4 regions of the Pantoea sp. R13S299 genome follow, and region 3 is predicted to be linked to each of the others. Evidence: predicted binding sites of a transcription regulator. Region 3 holds the regulator's gene; each other region holds the start of a gene.
The links. The regulator CRP, encoded in region 3, controls carbon source genes, mostly activating them, when cyclic AMP is high. The targets are predictions, from matches to a motif close to ATGTGANNNNNNTCACAT.

Region 1: ACN1CO_RS15905 (maltoporin) is a predicted target of CRP. The motif match lies at 2,769-2,786, and genes of this name have one in related genera.
Region 2: ACN1CO_RS11445 (nucleoside-specific channel-forming protein Tsx) is a predicted target of CRP. The motif match lies at 1,792-1,809, and genes of this name have one in related genera.
Region 4: ACN1CO_RS05915 (sugar transporter) is a predicted target of CRP. The motif match lies at 1,589-1,606, and genes of this name have one in related genera.

The regions. Positions count from the first base shown of each region.
Region 1 covers NZ_JBLYEF010000003.1:319,488-323,673, reverse strand. The annotation lists gene ACN1CO_RS15915 (beta-galactosidase) at 1-547, shown strand, start outside; gene ACN1CO_RS15910 (glucose PTS transporter subunit EIIB) at 993-1,307, shown strand; gene ACN1CO_RS15905 (maltoporin) at 1,417-2,679, opposite strand; gene ACN1CO_RS15900 (LacI family DNA-binding transcriptional regulator) at 2,945-4,015, shown strand; gene ACN1CO_RS15895 (hypothetical protein) at 4,138-4,186, opposite strand, start outside.
Region 2 covers NZ_JBLYEF010000002.1:97,377-101,562, reverse strand. The annotation lists gene ACN1CO_RS11455 (response regulator) at 1-371, shown strand, start outside; gene ACN1CO_RS11450 (sensor histidine kinase) at 368-1,723, shown strand; gene ACN1CO_RS11445 (nucleoside-specific channel-forming protein Tsx) at 2,003-2,869, shown strand; gene yjdN (VOC family metalloprotein YjdN) at 2,989-3,426, opposite strand; gene ACN1CO_RS11435 (LysR family transcriptional regulator) at 3,500-4,186, opposite strand, start outside.
Region 3 covers NZ_JBLYEF010000005.1:214,389-218,574, forward strand. The annotation lists gene ACN1CO_RS20100 (YccS/YhfK family putative transporter) at 1-1,420, opposite strand, end outside; gene crp (cAMP-activated global transcriptional regulator CRP) at 1,478-2,110, opposite strand; gene ACN1CO_RS20110 (OsmC family protein) at 2,414-2,818, shown strand; gene ACN1CO_RS20115 (phosphoribulokinase) at 3,158-4,027, opposite strand; gene ACN1CO_RS20120 (YheU family protein) at 4,089-4,186, opposite strand, start outside.
Region 4 covers NZ_JBLYEF010000001.1:1,204,751-1,208,936, reverse strand. The annotation lists gene bhsA (multiple stress resistance protein BhsA) at 15-272, shown strand; gene ACN1CO_RS05915 (sugar transporter) at 349-1,533, opposite strand; gene ACN1CO_RS05910 (hypothetical protein) at 1,820-2,080, opposite strand; gene ACN1CO_RS05905 (MFS transporter) at 2,240-3,490, opposite strand; gene ACN1CO_RS05900 (LysR family transcriptional regulator) at 3,591-4,186, shown strand, end outside.

The sequences.
Region 1 (4,186 bases), on a different contig from region 3:
TCCCGGCGGGTTCCCTGGGCCGTTGCGTCCGCTGCTCGGCATCTGGTCAGAAGAGATCGATAGTCTGACCGATGAGGAGTTTAACGGCGTGCGCGGGGTGCGTGGCAATGAGCTGGGGTTGAGCGGGCCGTATCAGGCGCGGGAGCTTTGCGAGCATATTCATCTGGAGGGCGCGACGGCGCTGGCCAGTTACGAGAGTGATTTTTATGCCGGAACCCCGGCGGTGACGATGAATCGGGTCGGTCAGGGTAAAGCCTGGTATATCGCGTCGCGTAATGATCTGTCGTTCCATCGGGATTTTTATGGTGCGCTGATTAAGCAGCTGGGATTACCGCGTGCGCTGGCGAGTGATTTGCCGCCGGGCGTGGTGGTGCAGCGCCGTACCGATGGTGAGCAGGCGTTTCTGTTTGTGCAGAACTTTACGGCGCAGACGCAGCAGGTGTCGTTGCCTGCCGGGCTGAGTGATTTGGTGGATGGCTCGGGTGTGGGGGAGTCGCTGACGCTGGGGCCGTGGGGGTGCAGAGTTTTGAGTGTGCCGCTGGAGTAGAGCTACTCAGGCTCAGGGGCAGGTTTGTTGGCGATTGCTGGCAGTCTGCTTACCGGCTCAGAGGGCATATGCCTTCCGCAAAGACGCAAAAGACGGCATCCCTGCCCGCTCAGCACGGGCGATTACGCACCTCATCCCTGAGGTGCGCCCGTAGCCGGGCCAACGCGTTGCGTTGTTCAAAAACGCTCCCGGCGTTTTTGTCCCTGGCCCGTGATGCTTTGCTACAGGCATATGCCCCCATCGCTTTTGAGACCGGGCATTGTCTGTAGGAATAGCTGGGTTTTACTCTTGATGTAGGGCAGGTTTTTTCAGAGGCAGATTGCAGGATAGATGCACGAAGCGTGTATATTCTGTGAGCGGTCCCGAGCCTGTACCCCTCGTTTTCGTTTATCAGTCGTGAGTGGCGGGCAGCAGCCCGCCTTTTTATTATCTGAAGGAGAACAACATGGTGAGTCTGAAATCGTTTAAGCAATATTTCAGTCGGCAGCCGCTGACGGTGGAAGAGCTTGAGGTAGACAGCGAGCTTCTGGAGCGTCTGGTGAACTGCTTTGGCGGGCGTGAGAATATTGAGCAGGTGGACGCCTGTTTAACGCGGCTGCGTGTGAAGGTAACGTCGCTGAAGGCGGTGGATACGGCGGGATTGCAGAAGGCCGGAGCGATTGGCGTGGTGATTCTGGGGCATGAGGTGCATGCGATCTTTGGTAAGCAATCCGACCAGTTGCGTCAGCTTCTCGAAGCCCGTTTCTTCAAGCCGGAATAAAACACCGCTGTAAAAATACGAAGTAAAAAAAATGGATAACCGTCGCCGGTTATCCAAATAAGCCCCTGCATAAGAGCTTAACAATGATCACAATGAGGAGACTGCGCGGTTACCACCAGGCTTCGACCTGTACGCCGAAGTTCCAGGTATTGTTACTGGTGTTGTCTTTGAAGCTGTGTCCGTCTTCTGAGTCATTCAGGTAAGAAGCAAACAGACGCAGTTCCGGACGTGACATAAATTCGGGACCGGCAGCTAGGCCCAGCGCCAGCGTATATTTCTGACCCGCCTGTCTGTAGTCACTGCCCACTTTGTTCTCATCTTTCTGCCAGAAGCTGCCGACCTCGCCGATGCCACGGACATACTGGGTAAACTGATACTGTCCACGACCCACCAGCGACAGCAGAGTACTTTTGCTGGTCTGCGCGGTGACATCATCCGCTGAACCCCAGGTGAAGACCTGATTAAGTGAGAACTTGTCGGTGATCGGCAGCAGGCCAGTGTTGATCACGCGGTAGCCGGTGGCATTTTGGGTATCGTTCCACATGTCATACCAGCCGCCGCCCTGCGAAATCATGTTCTGCGCCAGGCCTTTGTTGGCGTACTGGAACACCAGTTTCTGATAGCCGCCCCACACGTCCTGACTGATTTCACTGGTGACCATAACGCCGTTATCCGCGTCATACAGACCACCATATTCTTTCTGTTTGTTGGTGGTGTTCGGCATAGCGTAATCAATACCAAACTCAGTCCAGGCACCGCTCCAGGGTTTCCAGCCGGCATAGCGCAGATCGAGGTAGTTGATGTTGACGTCGTTATCGCCATCGACGCGGTAATCCACGTCATTGGCATCGCCACGAATCCACGCAAATGAAATAGCACCCGGACCCAGCGTGTAGTTTTCGATACCGGCACCCGAGCCGGAGATGTTCCAGTACTTGGTATCAATGATGTGCAGATCGTGACGCTGGTAGTAGCGTTTACCGCCCCAGATCACCGCATCCTTGTCACCCGGCACCAGCCCTTTGATCTGCAGGTTCAGCTGTCGTAAACCGAACTGCGCATCGTCGCCGAAGGTGGTTTCGTTATCGTTAGAGCCGTCGGAGAACATGCTGACCATGGTGTCGACGTAGAAACTGACGTCATCCTTTTTGTAGACCTCGCTGCCCAGCTCAACCTCGCCATAGGTGTCGGCTTCGTTGCCGAGACGGCCCACCTTGTTCTTTTGATACTCTTCAATACCGCCATCCTGCGATACGCCGACGCCACCACGCAGATAGCCATGGAAATCAATGTTGTCGATAGCGGCATAGAGCGTCGGGGAAGTCAGGGCCGCAGCAAGCGCCACAGCAGCAGTACGTAACCTTGTTTCCATGTTATCCTCAATTTTATTTGTAATACGTTCACATTACAGCGGCAGTAAACGCCTTTTGCCAGATGAGTGACAAACAAAATCGCGATAATGTGTGATGCACTGCAAATAAAGTGGCGGTATTTGTAACGATTAGTGAATCAGATCACCAAATTTCAATATGTGAAGGTATTACTTTTAATTTTCATTCGCGCAATGTGACTGCGGCAGTCTGGCTTAACTTCCGCCTGTGATACCATTCCGTTATCGGTCATCAGGGATGCGAAATATGAAATCAAAAAATGCCACCTTAGAGGATGTCGCCCGTCACGCCGGGGTGTCATATCAGACGGTATCAAGGGTTTTGAATAAGTCGGCGAACGTCTCAGAATCAACGCGGCGCAAGGTGGAACAGTCAATTGAGACCCTGCGTTACGTGCCTAACCGACTGGCGCAGCAGCTGGTGGGGAAGCAGAGCACGACGCTGGGTCTGGTGACTACATCGCTGGCTTTACATGCGCCTTCACAGGTGGCCGCTGCGGTTAAACGTTATGCCAACGCAGCGGACTATCAGGTGCTGATCGCCATGATTGATGAGAACGTCAATCAAAGTCTGCAGAATTGTATCAATGAGCTGAAGTCTCAGCGGGTGGATAAGGTCATCATCAACGTCCCGCTGGAGAGCAGTGATGCTGAGAAAATCGTGCAGGAGAACGAAGATATCCTCTGTCTTTTTCTTGATGTCGATCCCTACAGTTCGGTGTTTAACGTTTCGTTTAATCCGGCTGATGGCACCCGCGCCAGCGTTAAATATCTCTATGAGCAGGGGCATCGTGAATTCGCGCTGCTGGCCGGGCCTGAGCAGTCCGTCTCCGCCAATCTGCGGTTAAAGAGCTGGCTGGATACCCTGGAGAGTTATCGTCTGAAGCCGGTCAGCGTTAGTCACGGAAACTGGGATGCGCAGAGTGGTTACAACGGGGTGCTGCAACTGCTGCGGGAAGCGCCGGAATTTAGTGCGCTGCTGGTGGGCAATGACCAGATGGCGCTGGGTGTGCTGAGCGCGCTGCATCAGCGCGGCGTGGCGGTGCCAGGGCAGATTTCGGTGATTGGCTACGACGATACTTATGAAAGCGCCTTCTTCCATCCGGCGCTGACGACGGTGTCGCTGGATCTGGATTTGCAGGGCAAAGAGGCGGTCGCGCGTCTGCTGTTAGCCAGCGAGCAGGATGAGCAGCGCTCCTCTTCGATTCTGCCAGCAAAACTGGTGGTGCGCAGTTCGACCGGAAGCGCCGGGCAGCAGCAGCGGGATTTGAAGCAGATTGCCGAACAGCTGCGGCTTATTGCCAGCCGGCTTGAGTAGCCTGAAATCCCGGCAGGACCGGCGTGATTAACGTGCATCGACTGGAACAAAAAAGCCACCATTGCTGGCGGCCCTGATGATTTGTTTGAACGCGTTATCTGTCACTCAGCCGTCGGCGCTTTTTAATTTGCCGCTGCCGTCTTCATCGCCGGGCGCTGTGGCAGAACTACC
Region 2 (4,186 bases), on a different contig from region 3:
ACTACCTGCTTAAACCGTTCGATCTACAGGAAGTGATGGCCCGGATGCGCGCCATTACCCGACGCAGCCACGGCGCGGCAGACTCCGTGCTGGGCAACGGCGATGTCCAGCTGGATATGATGACCCGCGAAGTGCTCTACAAAGGCCAGCGCGAGCAGCTTACGGCGCGTGAATATGCCCTGCTCTACGCCCTGCTGGAGCGGCCAGGCGCCATTCTGTCGCGCGAGCAGCTGGAAAACCGCATCTATGGCTGGGGTGATGAAGTCAGCAGCAATGCGGTGGATGTGCTGATCCACGGGATGCGTCGCAAGCTGGATAACGACGTGATCCGCAACGTGCGCGGGCTGGGCTGGCGAGTACCGGCAATATGAAACCTTTCCGCTTTATGCGCTCACTGCGCAACAAATTACTCTCTACGCTGCTGCTTATTCACCTGCTGATGATCGGTGGCGTCACCTGGTATTTCTTCAGCTGCTACGGCGATATGGTCGGCACCATGAAGGACGATCAGCTCGCAAAAATCGCTGACGCCTGGTCCACCAATAAACAGATGCCCGCCCTGATGCCGATGCTTATTGCGCCGGACAAGGCGAAGAGCGCTTTTGTGGTTCAGCTATGGGACGATCAGGGCCAGTTACGGGCAAGCTCATGGCCGGAGTTACAGGCGCCGCTGCAAAACCAGCGCGGCTATCGTGATGTGCATATCGGTCAGTGCGACGACTGTGAGTGGCGCATTTACACCCGGCCTGGCATGCCTGGCAGCGAGATCAAAACCATTCAGGTCATGCACAACCTCAGCTACATGAAGGCCTCGATGGTCAAGCGGGCGCTGTCGGCGATCATTCCGATGATCCTGATGATGCCGCTGTCGCTGCTGGTGATCTGGCTGGTGGTGCGCAAGATCACCCGGGATCTGCAGGTCGCTTCGCGTCAGATTGCAGCGCAGGAGACCCATCATCCGCACAATGTCTCACCGGAAGGTTTGCCGGATGAGATCCTGCCGCTGGTAGCCGCCTACAACTCGCTGCTGAGTAAACTGCGTGAGGCCTGGTCGTCGCAGCGTCAGTTCCTGGAAGATGCCGCGCATGAGCTGCGCACGCCGGTAACGGCGGTGACGTTGCAGCTGGAAAACCTGCGTCAGCATATCCAGCCAGGCGAAGCGAGCCGGCAGTTCAGCCAGCTGGAGGCGGGCGTTACGCGCACCCGTCATCTGGTGACGCAGTTACTCAATGTCTCGCGTCAGGATGATCAGAGCGTGGTGTCCAGCGTTGAGCATATTGAACTGGAAGAACTGTTGAAAGAGAGCATTGAGCAGTTGATGGTCGTGGCGGATAAACGCGGCATCGATATCGGTTTTAACGGCTCCACGCAGTACCGTCTGCAGGCCAGCCGCTCCGAGCTTCGCAGCCTGTTCGACAATCTGATCGGTAACGCTATGTTGCACACGCCGGAAGGCAGCCTGGTCGATGTGCTGCTGCACCGGGTTGCGGGCAAAACGGTGGTCGATATTGTCGATAACGGACCGGGCATGCCGGAATCCTTTATCGAGCGTGCGTTTGATCGCTTTACCCGTTCGCCTGACGTCAAAGCACAGGGCAGCGGACTGGGATTATCGATTGTGCGTAACGTCGCACAGAAACATCAGATTCACGTCGCCCTTTCCAATTGCCTGACGCCACAGGGTGCAATTTGTGGTTTGCAGGTTCGCGTCACCCTTCCCTGATCCCGCCTGTTTGATCACGAACCAGACAACGTAAACGGTTGCCTGGTTCCGTTCGATCCACGTCGTTATTGTGAAGCTCGTCACATTTTAGCTGAATTGTAATGCAACACTTTTTGACAAACGTGAGCAAAATCTATTTTCTATCGATCTGTTACAGGCACGCTACGCGGGCTGAAGAACTGGCTGTTATTTGCTGTGAAACCCTCATTCCCATCAAGGGACCGATTTCTCTCTGACTGCGTCTGCTGTGCGGCGGTCAAAAGCATGTGGCTGATAATAATGAAATATAAAACGTTGATAGCAGGTGCCGTGCTGGCATGTTCATTGAGTGGTGCTGCGCAGGCCGCTGAAAGCGATCCGCAGTATGTCTCAGACTGGTGGCATCAGAGCGTGAACGTGGTAGGCAGCTACCACACACGTTTCGGACCTCAGTTTAACAACGACGTTTATCTGGAATATGAAGCGTTTGCGAAGAAAGACTGGTTCGATTTCTACGGCTATCTCGACGTGCCTAACTTCTTCGGCGTGGGCAACAGCAATGCTAACGGCGTGTTCGACCACGGTTCACCGATGTTTATGGAGATTGAGCCGCGCTTCTCTATCGACAAACTGACCGGCACCAGCCTGGCCTTTGGTCCGTTCAAAGAGTGGTATTTCGCTAACAACTACATCTACGATATGGGCCGCAACAGCGATAACCGCCAGAACACCTGGTATATGGGTCTGGGCACCGATATCGATACGCACAGCGATGTCGGCCTGTCGCTGAACGTCTATGCTAAATATCAGTGGGAAAACTACGGCGCGGCGAACGAAAACAGCTGGGATGGCTATCGCTTCAAGATAAAATATTTCGTGCCAATCACCACGCTGTGGGGCGGTAACCTGGGCTATGTGGGCTTCACCAACTTCGACTGGGGTTCTGACCTTAACGAGAAAGGCGGTTCATCACGCACCAGCAACTCCATCGCCTCCAGCCACATTCTGTCACTGGGTTACGATCACTGGCACTTCTCTGCGGTCGCACGTTATTTCCACAACGGCGGACAATGGGCGGATGGTCAGGAGCTGAACTTCGGCAAAGGGCCGTTTGAAGTGAAATCGACTGGCTGGGGTTACTACCTGGTGGCGGGTTATAACTTCTGATAATTGCGGGCGGCTGTAATAACCGCCCGTTTAGCAGGAAAGCTAGCTCAGGACATCATGCACCAGGGCCAGTTGTTCAGATGCAGGTTTATCAGATAAGCGCTGCATCTGCCCCGCTTTTAGTTCTGCGGCTTCTCAACGTTGATGCGCCACGGAATGCCGAACTTATCAATGAACATCGCGAAACCGTTCGACCAGAACGTCTCCTGCCACTCCGTCGTTACCTTGCCGCCTGCCGACAATTTCTCAAACCAGGCTTTGCCCTTTTCGACATCATTGGTGGACAGGCTGACCGCATAACCGGCATGTTCAGACGCTGGCGGCTTCTCAGTATTGCCGTCGCTCAGCATCAGCTCACCGTCACCGATACGCAGTTGTGCATGCATAATCTTTTCTGGCGGCTGCGGTGCGGCAGACTCATCGCCGACCTGCTCGCCCTGATCCGGCATATCACCGAATTTCATTTTAGAGAGCAGTTCTCCCCCGGTCGCCTGCAGGTAAAAGTCGATAGCCTCTTCGCAACGGCCATAGAGAAACAGATAAGGACTGACTTGCATCGTAACCTCTATTTGTCGGGTGGATTTATTACAGTACCTTAAGAGTGTAGACGATCGACTTTACTTGCTGATTTCACTGGCAATAACGACGAAAGAGTTGCGCCATATAACTGCTCATCGGGGTCAGCGTGGAGTCTTTGCGCTGAATCAGATAGAAGATGGCTTTTGGCAGGGGGTCATCGAGCGTCAGCGCCACCAGCGATCGGCCCAGAATCGGATCATCAATCACGTCGACCGACAAAATGCTGATGAAATCGCTTTGCGCCACCAGGCTGGTGCAGGCCATAAAGGTTTCACAGGTCACCACGATTTTGGGTGCCATGCCGCGCTCGCCAAACAGATCGTGAAGCAGGCGGTAGTAACTGCCTTTCGGGGTTGGCATCGTCCAGTCCGCCTGCTGTAACTCCGCAAGAGAACGCGCTTTTTCCAGCGGATGGCCTTTGCGCACCACCACTTTGTACTCGCGCTCCATTACCCTTTCATACATCAGCTCCTGATCGAGATGGCTCTGATCGTAGGTATTGATAGTGAAATCGAGCGCGCCCTGACGCAGTTCATGCACCATCGATACCAGCTGACCTTCGACGATACGCACTTTAACCAGCGGGTATTCGCGATGAAACTGGTTTATCACCTGCGGCATGATGGTGCGCGCCACGCTGCCACCCACGCCGATGTTTACCTGACCGCCACCCAGTCCCAGCCGCTGCTGGATATCCTCTTCAGCGACCCGTAGCTCTGCCAGCACCAGGCAGGCATG
Region 3 (4,186 bases):
GTTGCAGCGAGTAAACCGCCGTGACCGTAAAGCCAATCATCGACCAGCCATAGAACTGGCGGGTAAAGCGATAGCTGATAAAGGTTATCGCCAGCATGATCATCAGCACCAGCGACTCCGGCACCGCCAGGCGCAGCGTCGCGGCCGCGATGACCAGACCGGCAAAGGTGCCCAGCGCCCTATGCTGGATGCGGACACGGGTAGCGCTGTAACCGTTCTGGCTGACGAACATGATGGTCATCAGGATCCAGTAGGGTTTGGGGATGTTGAAGAACAGCGCCAGCGCGCTTCCCAGCATCAGCATGACTGCAAAGCGGCCGGCAGTGCGCAGTGCCGACGAGCGGAATGAGAGATAACTGCGCAGCGCCGGTAACAGCGGCAGACGGCGCTGGCGGTCCGCCATCAGATCGCGTTGATACAACGGTTTCTGGGTGCGCAGGACCCGCGCAATGCGATTGAAGTGGTAAAGGCAGAAGTTACCTACCGGATTGTCGGGATGCTGATGGGCGATCTTTTCCAGCGCACCGAGCTGTTTATCCATTGCAAAGCGATCGGGTAGCTGGTGATAAAGGATGTTATCCGCCAGCACACGCAGCCGGGCCGAGATGGTTTTGGCATTCCAGCGAATGACCGCTTCGGCATGGCTCTGCTCGACCAGTTTTTGCACCTCTTCCGGCCGATGCAGGCTGACTGAGATATGCTCCTGCAGATCCAGTGCCACCTGAAAGGCGCGCGTCAGCCGTTTATGGCTGTGATCGCGGCTTGCCGACAGCATGTGCATCTGCTGATAACAGGTGTTGATCAAATCGACCACTTTCTGCTGACGTGCCAGCAGCGGCGGCAGCGCCTTTTCCGGATCGGTGAGCTGCGTGAGCAGGGTATATTTGGCGTCGCAGTAGTTAGCCAGCTCGCGGTAGATCAGGCTGAGGCTTTCGCGCATCGGCTGCTCTTTCCACAGCCAGAACCAGAACCAGTTGAAGACCCCATACCAGAGCGTGCCGCCGATATAGAGCAGCGGGGTGACGTAGATGGGCATGCGGCCAATCAGGCTGAGGGTGAAGATGGCGGCGATAAGGGTGCCGGGCAGCAGGCGGCCATGCAGCGGGCTGATTTCACCGGTGACGCCGAGCAGCAGGGGCATAGCGAAGAGGATCAGCGGCAGTGGAATCGCATGCAGGGTGAGCCACTGAATCAGAAAGCTGCCGAGGGCAAACAGGCTGCCGCCAACAATCAGACGTTTGAAGAAGCGTTTGTGCGGGGTATCCAGACCGGAAATGTTGCAGCAGGCGGGCACTAACGAGAACAGCAGACCTTTTTGCAGGTCGCCAGCCAGCCAGCCCAGCGCCACTGGCAGACAGAGGACCAGCGTTTGCCTCAAGGCATAGTTAACTTCAGGATGGTAAATGATTCGACGCCACATCGGCCCAACACAAACAATAACGGCGTGATGTTGCCATCACGCCGTGGGTGACAGGAATTAGCGGGTGCCGTAAACGACGATGGTTTTGCCGTGTGCGGAGATCAGGTTCTGATCTTCCAGCATCTTCAAAATACGGCCCACGGTTTCGCGTGAACAACCAACAATCTGGCCAATTTCCTGACGAGTGATTTTAATTTGCATGCCGTCGGGATGCGTCATGGCATCTGGCTGCTTCGCCAGGTTGAGCAGGGTCTGTGCAATGCGTCCGGTGACGTCGAGGAAAGCGAGGTTACCCACTTTTTCAGACGTGACCTGCAGGCGACTCGCCATCTGTGCTGAGAGTCGCATCAGGATGTCGGGGTTAACCTGGATCAGCTGACGGAATTTCTTGTAAGAAATTTCCGCCACTTCGCACGCGCTTTTCGCACGTACCCAGGCGCTGCGCTCCTGGCCTTCTTCGAAGAGGCCAAGCTCACCAATGAAATCGCCCTGATTCAGGTAGGAAAGAATCATCTCTTTGCCTTCTTCATCTTTAATCAGAACCGCGACGGAACCTTTAACGATGTAGTAAAGCGTTTCTGCTTTTTCACCTTGGTGAATAAGCGTACTTTTGGATGGATACTTGTGAATATGGCAATGGGACAGGAACCATTCGAGTGTAGGGTCTGTTTGCGGTTTGCCGAGAACCATTCGCTATTATCCTCTGTTGTAATCGTGCCCAAAATACAGGGGGCAGTTTTCCCTGTCAGGCGGTGAAAGCTTCAAGCGTTTCCCTTTCAGGAAATTATTCGGGCCGCATCAGGCGCAGTGCGCATCATTCTTCCCGGCTTCGCCATCGGGTGACGAAAAATATTTTCAGCACTGTTTGTAGCACAGCTTTTGCCGACTGTCTTCTGTTGTCTCGCTTCAGCTACAGGCGGATTTCTCTGGATTGCTGTTTACCAGGTGAAAGCGTAGTCTGGCGGCAAAACAGCGTATTCCGGAGCAAAAATCATGCAGGCAAGAGTGAAGTGGGTAGAAGGGCTGACATTCCTCGGAGAATCCTCATCCGGCCATCAGATACTGATGGATGGCAATTCAGGTGATAAAGCGCCCAGCCCAATGGAGATGGTGCTGATGGCGGCTGGCGGATGCAGCGCGATTGATGTGGTTTCAATTCTGCAAAAAGGCCGCAACGATGTGGCTGATTGTGAAGTAAAACTGACCTCAGAACGTCGTGAAGAGGCGCCGAGAATCTTTACGCACATCAACCTGCATTTTATCGTGAGTGGTAAAGCGCTCCAGGATAAAGCGGTCTCACGCGCGGTGGATCTTTCTGCAGAAAAATATTGCTCGGTGGCCATCATGCTGGGTAAAGGTGTGACGATGACGCATAGCTATGAAGTGGTTGAGCTGTAACAGTCGCAGTTTTTTTCAAAGTTGCTGGTAGTCCGGTGTGAGGCCGTGCCTGGATGGGGAATTCGCTTTGAGACTTTGCTGGCGCAGGGGAACCGGGTCAGATCGGAAAGTCGCTTGAGCCAATCCCTGGCCGCTCGGCCCGCGCGATTACGCACCTCATCCCTGAGGTGCGCCCGTTGCCGGGCCAACGCGTTGCGTTGTTCAAAAACGCTCCCGGCGTTTTTGTCCCTGGCGCGGGACGCTTTCCTCTTGTGACCCGGTTCCCTGCGTGTTAAGTTTTTTCGCTGCTGTTAGACTTATCCAGCATTGGCATTAGTCTGGAAAGGCCCTTTTGAACTCTTACTCTATCCGTTTACCTTCCATCAGCCGTTTCACCAGCGGGCCCATGATCAACTCCATCGCCAGACCCATTTTGCCGCCGGGCACGACCAGCGTATTGATGTGCGAGATAAATGATCCCTGCAGCATCGCCAGCAGGTAGGGGAAGTCGATATCTTCCAGCGCCTGAAAGTGAATCACCACAAAGCTCTCATCCAGTGACGGAATGGCGCGGGCCGCGAACGGGTTTGAGGTATCGACGGTCGGGACGCGCTGAAAGTTGAGGTGGGTGCGTGAGAACTGCGGCGTGATGAAGTTGATGTAATCCTCCATTGAGCGCACCACGGAATCCATCACCGCTTCACGTGAATGACCGCGCTCGCCAGTGTCGCGCACCAGCTTCTGAATCCACTCCAGGTTAACAATCGGCACCACGCCCACCAGCAGATCGACCTGTTCCGCCACGTTGTGTTGTGCTGTTACCACGCCACCGTGCAGTCCTTCATAGAAAAGAATGTCGGTGTTCTGCGGCAGCGGCTGCCATGGCGTAAAGGTGCCGGGCACCTGATTCCACGGTACTGCTTCATCGTAGGTGTGCAGATATTTACGCGATTGCCCCTGTCCGCTTTGACCATACTCTTTAAAGCTCTGTTCCAGCAGGCCAAAGTCATTAGCTTCCGGACCGAAGTAGCTGACATGACGCCCTAAATCGCGCGCTTTACGAATCGCCATATCCATTTCAGGGCGGGTAAAGCGGTGAAAGCTGTCACCTTCCAGCTCGGCCGCATGAAGATCGAGCTGCTGAAAGATTTTGCGAAACGCGAGGCTGGTAGTGGTGGTCCCTGCGCCGCTGGAACCGGTCACCGCGATAATGGGATGACGTGCAGACATAGAAAAGCTCCCTGTGAGGTCGGGCGATGAGCATTGTTATCATGAAATGATGCCGGGTGCATCAGCCGCGAAATTCTTTGCGTGGCATGATATTGACCGATTCATGCAGTTCCGACCACACCAGCACCACTTCACCGGTTTCCAGCTGGCGTCGCACAT
Region 4 (4,186 bases), on a different contig from region 3:
AGAAGGGGTTCGTTATGAAACGTATCAATATGATGGTGGCGGCAGCTGTACTCAGCGGCCTCTCATTTGCCACCGTGGCGGCCCAGCAGGTCAGCAGTACACCACTGGATCAGCAGAAAATCGGCGTCATCAGCGCAACGGGCAGTACTAATCTGACCTCGCTGGAGCAGCAACTGTCAGATAAGGCCAGCGATGTCGGGGCAAAGTCTTTCCGCATCACTTCGACCTCTGGCAGCAACAACCTGCATGGCACAGCCGTTCTTTATAAGTAAAAGCACGATAAATATTCATAATCAGGCTTCAGATAAACCCACTTATCTGAAGCCTTTTTTATTCTTATTGCGCGCGTTATCCGTTGCTCCGCAATTGGGGATAGCGACGGAAGATGTAAACACACCAGAGTAACGCCACCAGACCAATCATCCCGCCGACGTTCCCGACTTCCGCCATGCTCAGATGCTGACTCACCTGATTACCCAGCAGCGCGCCCGCGCCAATACCGATATTGTAGATACCCGACATCAGCGACATCGCCACATCCGTGGCATCCGGTGCCAGCGACAGCACACGCACCTGCATCCCCAGTCCGATCATCATCATCGCCATACCCCAGACAACGCACAGCGTTGAGATAGCAACAGGGCGGACGGCAGCAAAAATCAGCAGTCCCATGCACAGGGTGATGAGCGCGATAGCGGCAATCAGCAGCGCGGAGGGGAATTTATTGCCGAGGGTACTGAACAGCACGCTGCCCACAATACCGGCTGAGCCGAACAACAGCAGCAGCAGAGTCGTGAAATTGCCACTGGAATGGGCGACGTTCTGCATAAACGGTTCGATATAGCTGTAAGCGGTGTAGTGCGCGGTCACCACCAGCGTCACCAGCAGATACATGCTGACCAGCGCCGGACGGCGGAACAGCATCGGCACACTGCTCAGCGAGCCGGTATGCTCACTCGGCAGACGCGGCAGGATCCGCACCAGCATAATCATCAGCACCAGCGCCGAAAGGCCAATCGCGCCAAAGGTGGTGCGCCAGCCCAGATACTGCCCGACCACGCGACCAATCGGCACGCCCAGCACCATCGCCAGAGCGGTACCAGTCGCCAGCATACTCAGTGCCTGCGTTTTCTTACCGGCTGGCGCAACGCGAATCGCCAGCGAGGCGGTGATCGACCAGAACACCGCATGAGACAGGGCGATGCCCACGCGGGATACCATCAGCGACCGGAAATCCCAGGCGACGGTCGAAAGTCCATGACTGACGATAAAGATCAGGAACAGCACGCCCAGCAGCAGCCGTCGCTCAACATTGCGCGTCAGCAGCATCAGTGGCAGGGAAAGCAGAGCGACCACCCAGGCGTAGATGGTCAGCATGATCCCGACATCCGCCGTCGGCATGGAAAAGTCCGCCGCGATATCAGATAACAGGCCAACCGGCACAAATTCGGTGGTGTTGAACACAAAGGCGGCGATGGCCAGCAATACCACGCGTAGCCAGGCAGTTTTACGTGAAACAGTTGTTGATTGCATGAGGAGTCAAGTCAGTCAAAAAAGCGAATTTGGATGTGGCAGAAACACCCAGCGAAAGTGACCTGTGTCACAAATTAACCGCTATTGTAGTCAATAAGCCGGGAAGAGAAACCTTATAAACGCCTTTTATTACTGAATTTTTATTATCGCCCTGTCACAGGTCGATAGCCTGAGGTTATTGAGGGCGATGATGAGCGGGATTCAGTCGCAGCAGGGGTTTGCCTTTAAGCAGAAAGAGGCGGGACAGCGCAGCGGGAAGCGTTTGCCACTGAGCTGCCCGAGGGGTTTAACGGGGCGTCTGAGTGTGTTTCAGGGCCACACTGAGCTGAGCGGCCTGCTGTTCTGTGTTATTGAGCGGACAGCAGTTTTCACAACCTATAGCACCTGCATAATATTTTTTTGCCTGCAAAATGGCGGCGTTCACGTGATAAAAACTGCCCAGAAACAGTCTGTTATCTATGTCGGGAAGATGGGGGCACCCTGCCGCATGAACCACATGATTATTGTTATATCCCGATTGTTTATTGACGTAATAGTAGAGAGCCACAGGCGTTCCTTGTTGCCGTGTTAAAAGGCAAAGCAGATGAATTATTACAATAAAAAGGATTATAGCGGCAAACAGGCGTTTTGTTTGTTGTGGAACTGAATGAAACGTTCATCGTAATGCGCCGCCAGGCCCGGTCAGGCCTGGCGAAAGAAGGAATTATCAAAGTTTTTTTCTGTGGAGACGCCAGGCAACTGCCAGCGCCAGTATCAGCAGGATGCTGATAAACAGCGTTATCCCGCTCCAGCCAAAGTGATGCCAGAACAACCCGCCCAGCGTGCCCGCCACGCTCGAACCCACATAGTAGCTGAACAGATAGAGCGAAGAGGCCTGGCCACGCGCCCGGCGAGCACGCGGACCAATCCAGCCGCTGGCGACCGCATGGGCAGCAAAAAATCCGGCGGTGAACAGCATCATCCCCGGCAGGATTAGCCAGAGGGAGTTAAAGGCGGTGATCAGCAAACCCAGCAGCATGATGGCCGTTGCGCCCAGCATCACCGGTCCGCGTCCCAGGCGGTTGGTCAGCGCGCCTGCTTTAGGCGAACTCCAGGAACCGGTGAGATAGACCACTGATAACAGCCCGACCACGGCCTGACTGAGATGCCAGGGCGCATCCAGTAAGCGATAGCCAATGTAATTGAACAGAGTGACGAAGGCGCCCATCAGCAGAAATCCTTCGGCAAATAGCCATGGCAGGCACGGATCACGCCAGTGCAGCCGGAAGTTAATCAGCAGATTACGCGGACGCAGCGTGATGGGCCGGAAATGCCGCGATGCGGGCAGGATCTTCCAGAACATCAGTGCCGAGGCCAGCGAAAAACAGCCGATCACTGCCACAGCGATCCGCCAGGAGAACAGGTCGGTCAGCACACCGCTCAGCAGACGTCCGCTCATCCCGCCTATCGAGTTACCGCTGATATACAAACCCATCGAAAAGGCGACGACCTGCGCATCCATCTCTTCGCTGAGATAGGTCATGCCCACTGCCGCAACGCCGCTGAGCGACAGGCCCATCAGCCCCCGCATAATCAGAATGCCGTGCCAGCTGGTCATCGTGGCGGAGATCAGCGTGCAGATGGCGGCCAGCATCAGGGCGGTCACCATCACCGATTTTCGCCCGACAGCATCAGAGAGCGGACCGGTGACCAGCAGGCCCAGCGCCATCAGCCCGGTGGAGATGGAGAGCGACAGGCTGCTGGTCGCCGGAGAAACACCAAACTGCTGAGAGAGCACTGGCAGAATGGGCTGCACACAGTAGAGCAGGGCAAAGGTTGCCAGTCCGGCGGAGAAAAGGGCCAGCGTTACGCGCATAAATTTGGGCGTTCCCCGGCGGATATAACCTGAAGCGGCAGCAGACTCCGGCGCGGCAGGCACCGCTTCTTCCTCCACTGTTGCCTGTATTGAGCGACTCACACATCTTCCTTAATTAATTGTCAGAAAACCTGTCGTCAGCTTAGGAAAGCGGCATTATGATGTCTAATATATTAATAATCTCAAATAAGACGTTTAACATATGAATATTGAGTTGCGTCATCTGCGCTACTTTGTTGCGGTCGCCGAAGAGTTACATTTCGGGCGGGCAGCCCAACGCCTCAACATCTCACAGCCGCCGCTCAGCCAGCAGATTATCCAGCTGGAAGCGGAGACCGGCGCAAGGCTGTTTAACCGTACCAACCGCAGCGTGCAGCTCACCGCTGCCGGGCATCAGTTGCTGAGCGATGCCCGGGCGATTCTGCTGCAGGTTGAGCAGGCGGCCGATCGCGCTGCCCGGTTACATCGTGGCGAAGAGGGAGAGCTGCGGATTGGCTTTACCTCGTCGGCTCCGTTTACCGCCGTGGTCTCCGACGCGCTGTTCCGGTTTCGTCAGCGCTGGCCACAGGTACATATTCAGATGCAGGAGATCAACACCCGCCAGCAGCTGGCACCGTTGCATGATGGACGGCTCGATCTCGGCGTGATGCGCAACACGCCGCTGCCCGCCGATCTGCGGCATCAACTGCTGCTGAGCGAGCCGCTCTATGCCGTGGTGCATAAGGCGCATCCGCTGGCTGACGCCGACAAAATCTCTGTCAATGCCCTGGCGGCGGAACCCTTCGTCTTCTTCGATCC